4 regions of the Neisseria oralis genome follow, and region 1 is predicted to be linked to each of the others. Evidence: predicted binding sites of a transcription regulator. Region 1 holds the regulator's gene; each other region holds the start of a gene.
What was found. Region 1 encodes FNR, which switches genes on or off when oxygen is low (the NO sensors DNR and NnrR bind a similar motif). Its sites were predicted from a motif close to TTGATNNNNATCAA; they were not measured.

Region 1 (3,165 bases):
TGGTAGTCGAACACCATGGCGATGTTGCGTATCAGGAAGCGGCCTTTGGGGGTAACTTTCAGCCCGTGCGACGAGAGGCGGACAAGCCCCAGTTCCGCCAGTTGCTGCAAATCGGCCAGTTCTTCTTTGAAGTAATGGCCGAACGGTATGCCGAATACGCTTTCATAGGCGCGGTAGTCCAGGGCGAAACGGCACATCAGGTCCTGAATGACGGTGCGGCGCAACAGGTCGTCCTGATTGAGCTGATAGCCGCGCATGACGGGCAGGTGGCCTGCGTCTATGGCGGCGTAGTAGTCGTCGATGTTGCGCTCGTTTTGAGAGTAGGTGCTGCCGATTTTACCGATGGAAGATACGCCGATAGCCACCAAATCGCAGTCGGCATAGGTGGAATAGCCTTGGAAATTGCGTTGCAGCAGGCCTTCCCGCAGAGCGACGGAGAGTTCGTCGTCGGGTTTGGCGAAATGATCCATCCCGATAAACACATAGCCGCGGCGGGTCAGGGTTTGGACGCAGTATTGCAGCATGTCCAACTTTTCTTCGCTGCCGGGGACGGCGTCGGTGTCGATACGGCGTTGCGGTTTGAAAATATGCGGCAGGTGGGCATAGTGGTAGAGGGCGAGGCGGTCGGGGTCGAGCGACAATACGGTGTCGATGGTGGTTTTGATGCTTTCGGCGGTTTGATGCGGCAGGCCGTAAATCAAATCGACGCTGACGGATTTGAATCCGGCTTCGCGGGCGGCATCAATGACTTCTTTGGTTTCTTCGTAGCTTTGGATGCGGTTGACGGCGGCCTGTACTTTCGGATCGAAATCTTGGATGCCGACGCTCATGCGGTTGAAGCCGAGTTTGCCGAGCATGAGTACGGTATCGCGGCTGACTTTGCGCGGGTCGATTTCGATGGAGTATTCTCCGTCGGGAATCAGTTGGAAATGTTTGCGTATCATATGGAATACGCGTTCAAGCTGGTCGTCGCTCAGGAAAGTCGGAGTGCCGCCGCCGAAATGCAGTTGGGCGAGCCGGTGCCTCCCGCCCAAGTGAGGGGCGAGCAGTTCCATTTCTTTTTCGAGGTATTCGATGTAGGCATCGGCGCGGCTTTTGTCTTTGGTGATGATTTTGTTGCAGCCGCAGTAGTAACAGATGGTGTTGCAGAAGGGAATGTGGATATAGAGCGACAGCGGTTTGTTGAGCGCGCCGATGCCGCGCAGTTCGAGTGCTTTGACATATTCGGTTTCACGGAAGCCGTCGTGGAAGCGGTCGGCGGTTGGGTAAGAGGTATAGCGCGGGCCCGTAGCGGGCAGGCTGGCTATCAGTTGGCGGTCGAATTCCGGTTCTTCATTGTTTTTAATGGAGATTATTTTCATGGCACGGTATTGCGTTTTATATAGAAATTAATGAATTAGTCAAAGTTTCAGTAGTTTGATAGAATGCCGCATTATGATAAACCTGCCTCGGTATCAGTCAATACCTAAATATGCTCCGAATGCAGAAGTTTTATAAAAAAGGTTGTCCGTTATGACCACACACAACGCTTCCCATCAGGTGAAAACTTTGTGTTCCACCTGCTCGCTGCGCGAGCTGTGCTTGCCTGTCGGATTGATGCCGAACGAATTTTCCCAGCTTGATGCGGTAATACGTCAAAGCCGCCGTTTGAAAAAAGGCGAATTTCTGTTCCGCGCCGGAGAACCGTTTACTTCACTTTTTGCTATCAGGGCCGGTTTTTTCAAAACCACCGTCGCCAGCCAAGATGGGCGGGATCAAGTAACCGGTTTTTTTATGTCGGGCGAACTTATCGGGATGGACGGCATTTGTTCGCATACGCACAGTTGCGACGCGGTCGCATTGGAAGACAGCGAGGTATGCGAACTGCCTTTCGGCCATATCGAAGAGTTAGGACAAAACATCCCCAGCCTGCAAACCCATTTTTTTCGCCTGTTGAGCAGGGAAATCGTGCGTGATCAAGGCGTGATGCTGTTGTTGGGCAATATGCGTGCCGAAGAACGCTTGGCCGCTTTCCTGTTGAACTTGTCCAACCGCTTGTATTCACGCGGATTTGCCGCCAATGACTTTATCTTACGCATGTCGCGCGAAGAAATCGGCAGCTATCTCGGCCTGAAGTTGGAAACCGTCAGCCGCACATTATCGAAATTCCATCATGACGGCTTGATAAAAGTCGAACACAAACATATCAAGATTTTGGAACCTCAGGCATTGAAGAAAATGGTGTCGGGCTGTACACATGCGATGTAAGTCAGAATGAACAATGGTTTCAAAAAGGCCGTCTGAAATTTTGTTTTCAGACGGCCTTTTTGAAACCATTTTGCAAACAGGTACATTGCTAAATCGAATAATCTTCCACAATCGGAGAATAAAGAATGCGGTCAACCGCTTCACGGTTCAATTTGGGGGCAAACAGATTGATAAAATCGTATGTATAGCCCCGCAAATAAGTATCGGACCGCAAGGCAATCCATGTTGGAGACGGTTCGAAAAGATGGGCTGCATCGATTAGCTGTAAATCTTGGTCGGCCTGCGGGTTATAAGCCATTTTTGCCATAACGCCCACGCCCAACCCCAGTTTGACATAGGTTTTTAAAACATCCGTATCCGCGGCAGACAATGCGACGGCAGGCTGTTCCAAACGGGCTCTGGCAAAAGCGCGGGCAATACTGCTGCCATTGTTAAAAGCAAATTCGTAAGTAACCAAGGGGAAAGAAGCTAAATCTTTCAAGCTTAAAGGATGGCGGCAATCAAGCAGCGGGTGGTCTTGCGGCACAATAACGGCATGGTTCCATTCGTAGCAGGGCAATTTGCACAATTCGGGATGGTCATCAATAGCTTCGGTGATAATGCCGATATCCGCTTCCCCTCCGCTAACCATTTGGGCAATCGCCGAAGGGCTGCCCTGCTTGATGGTTAACTGCACTTTGGGATAGCTCCGAACGAATCGGGCCACAATTTCCGGCAACGCATAACGTGCTTGCGTATGAGTGGTCGCAATGGTCAGCGAACCACTGTCATGGTCGGTAAATTCACTACCGATATTTTTGATATTCTGCACGTCGCGCAAAATCCTCTCGGACAGTTCCAAAACAGCCTTACCGGGCTGAGACACTGAAACTACGCGTTTACCGCTGCGGATAAAGATTTGGACGCCCAGCTCCTCTT
Region 2 (3,165 bases), on a different contig from region 1:
TTCAACGGCTTAACCATTCCCAAAGGCGTGAGCCAAGATGCGTTGATGCAGTTCCTCCTGCAATACGCCCAACTCACTACCTACGGCAGCGTCCGCAACACATACGAAGCCGTTGATGTGAGCCACTTCAAAAACGGCCGTACCGAATGCGTGCGCCCCGTTTCCAACGAATCGCTGGTCTTCGTCGGCACCTTATTGCAGGAAAAACCCTCCCGCGAAGCGCTGGATGCCGCATTGGCCGAACATAAAGCCCGCATCAAAGCCAGCAAACTCGGCCAAGGCGCCAACCGCCACCTGCTCGGCCTGCAACTGATGGCAACCAAAGCAAACAGTGAGATTCCTGAATTTTTTAAAGACGAAGGCTACCAAACCTTTACCACCGATTTCCTCTCCACCTCAACCGTAGGCGACAACAGCACAGTAGTGAACTTTGCCTTTGCCCCCACCTCGGTTGGCGGCTTGGGCATCAACTACACCATTACGCCCGAAGGCTGGCTGTATACGGTAAGCCATACCCAAGAGCAACAACAGAAAGTCAACGTATTTGTGGAGGCCTTGAAAGTTGGCGGGAAACATTTGCTCGAATTTCTCAATGCTTGACGGAATGCCTACCTGAAAGCCCGTTTTTCTTTTCAGGCAGGCAACCTCTGGCCGGAGAAACCAGCTTTCCAGCGGGGATGGGGACAAAGAAGGACGCAACCGTACCCGCCGTATCCAATCTCAAAAACAACGTCGTCTGAAAACAGGCATAGCAGGTTTCGCTAATGCCGTATTTTCAGACGACGTTTTTATTTTATCTAAACCACCCCAAAGAGGGCTACTCTATCCCAATATCCAAACACACGGTTTCGCCGCAATATGCTTTGCCTGCTTCAGTCATATGCGCGGGTTTGTAGGCGGCGAAGGCGTAAGTCAGGTCGGCGCGGAAGGTGTCTTTGTCTGCTTCGCCGGTGTCGCAGTTCAGCCCGGTCGGGATGTCTAACGCGATTTTGAAGCCGTCGGCTTGATTCAGCAGACGGCAGACGGCGGCGGCTGTTTCGGGCAATGCGCCGCTGAAGCCTGTTCCGAAAATGCCTTCGATAATGAGGCCGTAACCTGTTTTCAGAGTGCGAAGCCTGCCTGTGGTACGGCCTTCCAGTTCGTCGGGTCGGATAAAGCTGACGCCGTCCGAATGATTCAAACGCTCGCGGTTCAACTGCGCTAGCGGCGACAGTTTATCTCCCAAGACGAAAACAACATCTACCCGCCAATCCTGTTCGGACAACACGCGCGCGATGACCAAACCGTCGCCGCCGTTGTTGCCCTTGCCGCAAACAATCAACGCGCGTCCTGCTTTCGGGAAACGGCGCAGCAAATCCGCCGCGGCGGCTTGTCCCGCGTTTTCCATCAGTTGCTCGAAAGTCGTGCCTTTATCGACTGCCATTTGTTCGTGTTCGCGCATTTCTGCAGCGGTGTAGATTTTCATCATTCGCTCCTTTGGTCTTTACTGCTCTATAAAACATCCAAACGAAAACCTTATCAATAGCCCTGCCTAACTTTCACAACGAATCATTCGCTTTCTTTGATTTGTCGCAAGAGGTCGTCTGAAAATAAGGAACTTGGTGGCTTTGGATTTGATTTTTATGTTAACAAGATTTATTATCATAATAAAATAAAGCGATAAACAATCAAAATTACTTCTTTTGCGGGAACAGGCGTTGGGACATACCTTTGCCCTGTACTGTGTCCAATTCGTCTTTACTGGCTGTCTCTTTTTCAATCGACAACGAAAGTAAAACACCCTATGTCTGCCATACCATTGTCAAAACTCAGTAAAGGCGCGGTCGCGCACATCGATTCCATCGTCCCCAATCCGACTTTCGGCGAACTCGACCCGCTGGTTACGCGCCGCCTTGCCGATTTGGGCTTTTCCGGCGGAATGCCGCTGCAGGTGATTGCCGTCGGCGGATTCGGACGCGGCCCGTTTGCCGTGCGGTTGGGCAACCAGTCGCAATTTTCGTTGCGGCAGGAAGAGGCGGGAAAAATTATGTGCCATGTGATTAACGGCTGACTTACGCCGTACCCACAGGCAGGCTTCGCACTCTGAAAATGTGGCAAAGGCGGATTGAATCTGACCGCTCTATCCTTTTCAGACGGCCTTAGGCAGTCTGGAAGCGTAGTTTCAACGCCCTTCCCCAACTCCATCACACAAACAAAAAAGGAGAATTCAATTCATGGAACTAAGCTATTTTGCCTTGATCGGTGCGCCAAACTGCGGCAAAACCGTTCTGTTCAACGGTTTGACCGGCGCCCATGCCAAGGTTGCCAATTATCCGGGCGTAACGGTCGATAAGCGCGAGGGCGCCTTCCTCGACGATGCTGCCGTCCGCATTATCGACCTGCCGGGCACATACAGCCTACGCACGACCAGCCCCGACGAAGCGGTGGCAAAAGATGTGGCAGTGGGCAAACTGGGCATTCCGCCCGACGCCATCATTGCCGTTGCCGACGCGACCAACCTGCGTATGACCCTGCGCATGATTCTGGAACTGAAAACGCTGGGACTGCCTATGGTGGTGTCGCTGAACATGAGCGACGTTGCCCGCAAAAGGGGCTTGAATATCGATGCGGCCAAACTGAGCGAACTGCTGGGCGTACCCGTTTTGGAAACGGTGGCGGTAAGCGCGTCGGGCATACACGCGGTGCGCGAGGCGGTGGCCAAACTGCCGCGCAAACGCTCTTTCCCTGCCAGCCCCGCCTCTGCCGAACGCACGCTCGATGCGCTGGAGAGCGACAAACTTTATCAAGAAGTCGAATCGATTTTGGCACAGGTCGTCCGCACGGAAATGACGCTGCCGGCATGGCATAAGAAACTGGACGACATCGTGCTGCATCCTGTGCTGGGTATGATTCTGCTGCTGGTCATCCTGTTTATGGTGTTTCAAGCGGTTTACACTTGGGCGGCGCCGATTATGGACGCCATCGAAGGCGGCTTTACCGCGCTGGGCGAATGGGTCGGCGCGAATATGGCGCCGGGCATCCTCAACGACTTGCTCGTCAACGGCGTGATTGCCGGTACCGGCAGCGTGTTGGTGTTCCTGCCGCAGATTACGATCCTGTTTGCCTTCATCCTGCTTTTGGAAGATTCCGGCTACCTGCCGCGCGCGGCATTCCTGCTGGATAACG
Region 3 (3,165 bases), on a different contig from region 1:
GCGCTTGTTGCGGGTGATGTAGTGTTCGCCGTGCTGGCTTTTGTTTTCGGTGATGCTTTTTGCCAGCATCCTGATGCTGCTTCTGCGCAGGTAGCGCGTGCTGTACTGCTCTACGGCGGCATAGGTCAGCGAGTGCAGCAGGGTGAGTTTGAAGCGGTTGTTTTCGGGGTGGGTTTGGATGTCGATGAGCAGTTTCAGCCGGTCCAAAGTCTGTTGCAAACGTTCCAGCAGGTGCGCCACCTTGACCGACGAACCGGAACCGGCGCCCGTCCCACGGCGGCGCAGGTAGTCAATCTGCGTGCGGCATTGGTCGAACATGACCTCCAGGTGGGCGGTGTCGTAGGGGGCGGTATCGTTGCAATAGTGTTCGGTCAGTTTTGCCGTTTCCCGTTGTAAGGCGACGAAGGCGGAATCGGCTTCCAGCAGTTTGGGCGCGAGGCGGATTAAATCGGGTTCGAGCGCCTCGGAGGCAATCCATATCGCCAGCATTTCCATCGCGCGCAGCCTTGCCTGCACAAGCTGCCTTGAGGCCGTCTGAAGCAGGGCCGCGTCGGTATGCCGGCGCAGCAGCCGGGAAAGCGCCAGCCATTGTTTCAAACTGATCTGCTGCAACCATTTTTCGTCGTTTTCGGAGTGGAACAAATACAGGAAGACTTCGCGCAGATTGCCGAAGTCTTTGTAGGAAGGGCTGAACCGCTCGTAGATGCGGATGCTCATTTCGCGGGTAAAGCTGTGGCGAGAAAATATACCCAGTTTTACCAAGGCGGGGTAAACGTGAACTTGCGCCAACCAACCGTAAAAGCGTTGGCTGAATTGCCGGCAAAGGTTTTCGTCTTGTTCGAGGGAGTTGAGGAGCAGATTGAATCGGACTGAGGCCCGTTTTTTGCCCCCTTGGCGGAGAAATTCTATTAGTGCGTTGAGTATTAAAACAAAATCGGTATCAGGCAGATGTTCGGCCAACATCGGGCCGAGGTTTTGTGAAGTGAGTTTTTTCATGTCTTCATTATTTCATAGAACACGGTATGAGCCAAGTTGATTGTAAAAATTAATAAATGCAATAAATAAAATTATAAATCAAGTATTGACTATTTGAACTAGTTAAAAATTTTAAGCGTATGAAATATATAAAAAATAAAAACCGTTAAGATTTTGTAAGCGATATGCTTTTGTCAAAACGGATTTTGCGGTTTGATTTAAGTCATTATATTTTGTGTGTTTAATCAATAAAATAGTCGGATTAATACAAAATATTGATTGATGGGCGACGGTATTCCGTCGCCGGACAAGGAACACGAAATGCGGAAAATTCCCGAATTGGTTTGTCCCGCCGGTAACCTGCCCGCTCTGAAAACGGCGGTGGACAACGGTGCGGACACGGTATACATGGGGCTGAAAGACGCGACCAATGCGCGTAACTTCCCCGGTTTGAATTTCGACATGAAGTCGGCGCGGGAGGGCGTGGCCTACGCCCATGCGCGCGGACGCAATGTGCTGATGGCGATTAATACGTTCGCACAGGCCGGGCAGGTGGCGCGCTGGTATGCCGCGGTGGATACGGCGGCAGAGCTTGGCGCGGATGCGGTAATTGTCGCCGACCCCGCCGTTATGGCCTATGTGGCGGAACGGTATCCGAACCTGCGGCTGCACATGTCGGTGCAGGGGTCGGCCACCAATTACGAGGCCATCAATATGATGAAGGAGCTGTTCGGCGTCCGCCGCGCCGTGTTGCCGCGCGTGTTGACCGTGGATCAGGTCAAACACGTTATCGACAATACCGATGTGGAAATCGAAGTGTTCGGTTTCGGCAGTTTGTGCGTCATGGTGGAAGGGCGCTGCATTTTATCGAGTTATGCGACGGGTGAATCGCCGAATATGCAGGGCGTGTGTTCGCCGGCGAAGGCCGTGCGCTGGGAGCAGCTTCCCGACCGTATGAACGTGCGGCTGAATCAGGTATTGATCGACCAGTACAAACCGGACGAACCGGCCGGTTATCCGACCCTGTGCAAAGGCCGTTTCGAGGTGAACGACGAAACGTATTACGCGCTGGAAGAACCGACCAGCCTGAATGTTTTGGAAATGTTGCCCGAACTCATCAAAATCGGCGTTTCCGCCATCAAAATAGAAGGCCGCCAGCGCAGCCCGATGTACACGGCGCAAGTAACCAAATCGCTGCGTCAGGCCTTGGATGCGGCCGCCGCCAATCCGGAGCATTTCAAAGTCAATCCGCTATGGAACAATGCTTTGAGCAAAGTTTCGGAAGGGCATCAGACTACTTTGGGCGCGTACAGCCGCCCGTGGAAATAAGGGGAAAAGGATGAATCCAATGAAATTATCGTTGGGGCCGGTTTTGTTTTTCTGGCAGAAGGAAGCGCTGTTGGAATTTTACGCTTCCATGCTGGATGCGCCGGTGGACACGGTTTATTTGGGCGAAGTGGTGTGCTCGCGCCGCCAGAAAATGCGCTTTGCCGACTGGTTCGGGCTGGCGGAAGACTTGGCCGACAGCGGCAAGGAAATCATCCTTTCGTCGCAGGTTCTGCTTGAGAGCGAATCCGACTTGAAACGCCTGCGCAAAATCACCGGACAGGACAAATTCAAAGTCGAAGCCAACGACATGGGCGCGGTCAAGCTGGCGCGCGAACACGGCATCCCGTTTGTCGCCGGTGCCAGCCTGAATATTTACAACGAATCCACGCTGGACGTATTCCGCAAACTGGGTACGTTCCGCTGGATTGCGCCGTCCGAGTTGAGCCGAGACAAGGTTGCCGCCATCGCCGCCGTTTCAGACGGCATCGAAACCGAACTTTTCGCCTGGGGCAAAATGCCGCTTGCCTATTCGTCGCGCTGCTTTACCGCGCGGCATTACAACCTGAACAAAGACGGCTGCGAATTCCGCTGCCTCGATTACGAACAAGGCATGGATATGAATACCCGCGAAGGCAAACCGTTTTTAACCATCAACGGTATCCAAACCATGTCTTACGGCTGCCAAAACCTGCTGCCGCACCATGAAGATTTGCGGCAAATCAGCGTGAATATGCTGCGCCTGTCACCGCAGATGCACGGCATGACCGAAATCATCCGCCTGCACCGCGACGTGTTGGATGGCAAAGCCGCATGGGCGGACGTACGGCCCGAATTGGAAAAACTGGCCGCCGGCACGCTGGT
Region 4 (3,165 bases), on a different contig from region 1:
AAATACCGTCTTTGGCAAACTCGAACGGCAGTTTGGCTACGGAGGTCAGCGAAGCGACGGCACCGTTGACATCGCGGCCGTGCATCGGGTTGGCACCCGGACCGAACGGTGCGCCTGCGCGGCGGCCGTCCGGCGTGTTGCCGGTTTTTTTGCCGTACACGACGTTGGAGGTAATGGTCAGCACGGACTGGGTCGGCGTTGCGTTACGGTAAGTTTTGTGGGTTGCCACTTTTTTCATGAAGCGTTCCACCAAGTCGCAGGCGATGTCGTCCACGCGGTCGTCGTTGTTACCGAACTGCGGATATTCGCCTTCGATTTCAAAGTCGACGGCAATACCGTTTTCGTCGCGAATCGGTTTGACTTTGGCGTATTTGATGGCTGACAGCGAGTCGGCGGCCACAGACAAACCGGCGATACCGCAAGCCATAGTGCGTTTCACGTCGCGGTCGTGCAGCGCCATCAGCGCAGCTTCGTAACTGTATTTGTCGTGCATGTAATGGATGATGTTCAGCGCGGTAACGTATTGGGTTGCCAGCCAATCCATGAATTTGTCCATGCGCGCAAAGACAGTGTCGTAGTCCAAGACTTCGTCCATAATCGGTTCGGTTTTCGGGCCGACCTGGTCTTTGGATTTCTCGTCCACGCCGCCGTTGATTGCGTACAGCAGGGTTTTCGCCAAGTTGGCGCGTGCGCCGAAGAACTGCATTTGTTTGCCGATTACCATCGGGCTGACGCAGCAGGCAATGGCGTAGTCGTCGCTGTTGAAGTCCGGACGCATTAAATCGTCGTTTTCATACTGGATGGACGAAGTGTCGATGGACACTTTGGCGCAAAATTCTTTAAAGCCTTGCGGCAGTTGTTCGGACCACAACACGGTAATGTTCGGTTCGGGAGACGGACCCATGTTGTACAGGGTGTGCAGCACGCGGAAGTTGGTGCGCGTTACCAGCGTGCGGCCGTCCAAACCCATACCGCCGATGGATTCGGTTGCCCAAATTGGGTCGCCGGAGAAGAGTTGGTCGTATTCGGGCGTGCGCAGGAAACGAACCATACGCAGTTTCATCACCAAATGGTCGATAAACTCTTGCGCTTGGGTTTCGGTAATCACGCCGTTTTTCAGGTCGCGCTCGATGTAAATATCCAAGAACGAAGACACGCGGCCGAACGACATGGCGGCGCCGTTTTGCGATTTAACGGCGGCAAGGTAGGCGAAGTAAGTCCATTGGATGGCTTCTTGCGCATTTTTCGCAGGGCCGGAAATGTCGTAGCCGTAAGAGGCCGCCATTTCTTTCATTTGACCCAAGGCTTTGTATTGGTCATTGATTTCTTCGCGGCGGCGGATAACTTCTTCCAGATTCACACCGTTTTCCAAATCGGCTTGCAGCGAATTGAATTGGTTGAATTTGTCGGCCATCAGAAAATCGATACCGTACAACGCCACGCGACGGTAGTCGCCGATGATGCGGCCGCGGCCGTAAGCATCCGGCAAGCCGGTAATCACACCGGATTTGCGGCAACGGCGGATGTCGGGCGTATAAACGTCAAACACGCCTTGGTTGTGGGTTTTACGGTATTTGGTGAAGATTTCGCTGACTTCGGGGTTCAACTCGACGTTGTACACCTTGCATGCGTCTTGTACCATTTTCAAACCGCCAAACGGCATGATTGAGCGTTTCAGAGGCTCGTCTGTTTGCAGACCGACGATGGTTTCCAAATTTTTATTGATATAGCCCGGTGCATGACTGGTAATGCCGGACACGACTTGCGCGTCGATTTTGTAAGGTTCGTGCGTGCGGTTTTCGACTTTGATGCCTTCCATCACTTCCGCCCACAATTTGGTCGTAGCCTCGGTCGCAGGTGCGAGGAAAGACGCATCGCCTTCATAAGGCGTGTAGTTTTTCTGAATAAAATCGCGCACGTCGACATTGGTTTCCCAATTACCGCCGACAAAACCTTCCCAAGCGGCGGGGCGTTGTTGTATATCGGTTGACATATCAAGCTCCTAATCAGATGAATCGGTTGGATACAATACTAAAAAAATCTTGTTATTTAAAATAATATCACTATTGCCCGCTCAAAGTAATACCGATTCTGAAACATTACTACACGCGACACAAACGCTTGATGTATATCAAATATCCGTGCGGATTTATTTGAAAACCGGCACAGGCGCACCCATTCTCTTATACCTTAAGAATGAATATTATGAGGCCGTCTGAAAACCGTATCTGCAACTTTAAAGACAACAAATCTTTTCAGACGGCCTCCAATCTTCGTAAACCAATATTAAAAAGCCCCGCAAGCATTCTGGCTGCGGGGCGCATTTCTTTTTAAAACCGTCGGCATCGGCATCAGGCAAACGGATGGTGCAATACGATGGTTTCTTCGCGGTCGGGACCGGTGGAAACAATGGCCACGGGTGCGCCGCAAACTTCCTCGATACGCTTCAGATAGGCTTTGGCATTGTCCGGTAATGCGTCATAACTTTTCACGCCGAACGTCGATTCCTTCCAACCCGGCATAGTTTCGTAAACCGGTTTGCAGCCTGCCACCGCATCCGCGCCGAAAGGCAGGATGTCGGTCTTGCTGCCGTCGGGCAGTTCGTAACCGACGCAGATATTGATGTTTTCAATACCGTCCATGACGTCCAGTTTGGTGATGCACATACCCGAAATGCCATTGACTTGGATAGAGCGTTTCAACGCAGCCGCATCAAACCAGCCGCAACGGCGCGCACGGCCGGTTACCGAACCGAATTCATTGCCGCGCTCGGCCAATCCCGCGCCCACTTCGTCAAACAATTCGGTCGGAAACGGTCCGGAACCGACGCGGGTAGTATAGGCTTTGACGATACCCAGCACATAATCCAGCATTTGCGGCGCAACGCCCGCTCCGGCAGACGCGGCTCCCGCCAAGCAGTTGGACGAGGTTACGAACGGATAAGTCCCGTAGTCGATGTCCAGCAGCGTGCCCTGCGCGCCTTCAAACAACAACTGCTCGCCTTTGCGGTTTTTCTCGGTCAGCACGCGTGAAACGTCGGTGATCATCGGCACGATGCGCGGCGCGATTTTTTCAATGACGGCCATCACGTCCTCCGCCTTTACCGGCTCGGCACCATGCAGATGCTGCAACTGGACATTGTAATAGGCCAAAACCGATTCCAGC

Region 2: ACI43T_RS09845 (FeoA family protein) is a predicted target of FNR. The motif match lies at 1,562-1,575, and genes of this name have one in related genera.
Region 3: ubiU (ubiquinone anaerobic biosynthesis protein UbiU) is a predicted target of FNR. The motif match lies at 1,189-1,202, and genes of this name have one in related genera.
Region 4: pflB (formate C-acetyltransferase) is a predicted target of FNR. The motif match lies at 2,122-2,135, and genes of this name have one in related genera.

What each region holds. Positions count from the first base shown of each region.
Region 1 covers NZ_JBJGEB010000003.1:159,842-163,006, forward strand. Annotated here, with positions in the region: gene hemN (oxygen-independent coproporphyrinogen III oxidase) at 1-1,361, opposite strand, end outside; gene fnr (fumarate/nitrate reduction transcriptional regulator Fnr) at 1,513-2,247, shown strand; gene ACI43T_RS04120 (CysB family HTH-type transcriptional regulator) at 2,336-3,165, opposite strand, start outside.
Region 2 covers NZ_JBJGEB010000010.1:68,144-71,308, reverse strand. Annotated here, with positions in the region: gene ACI43T_RS09855 (choline/carnitine O-acyltransferase) at 1-600, shown strand, start outside; gene ACI43T_RS09850 (NAD(P)H-hydrate epimerase) at 818-1,465, opposite strand; gene ACI43T_RS09845 (FeoA family protein) at 1,784-2,050, shown strand; gene feoB (ferrous iron transporter B) at 2,214-3,165, shown strand, end outside.
Region 3 covers NZ_JBJGEB010000004.1:86,607-89,771, reverse strand. Annotated here, with positions in the region: gene ACI43T_RS05000 (site-specific recombinase) at 1-996, opposite strand, end outside; gene ubiU (ubiquinone anaerobic biosynthesis protein UbiU) at 1,297-2,304, shown strand; gene ACI43T_RS04990 (U32 family peptidase) at 2,315-3,165, shown strand, end outside.
Region 4 covers NZ_JBJGEB010000005.1:102,974-106,138, reverse strand. Annotated here, with positions in the region: gene pflB (formate C-acetyltransferase) at 1-1,993, opposite strand, end outside; gene ACI43T_RS06290 (adenylosuccinate synthase) at 2,352-3,165, opposite strand, start outside.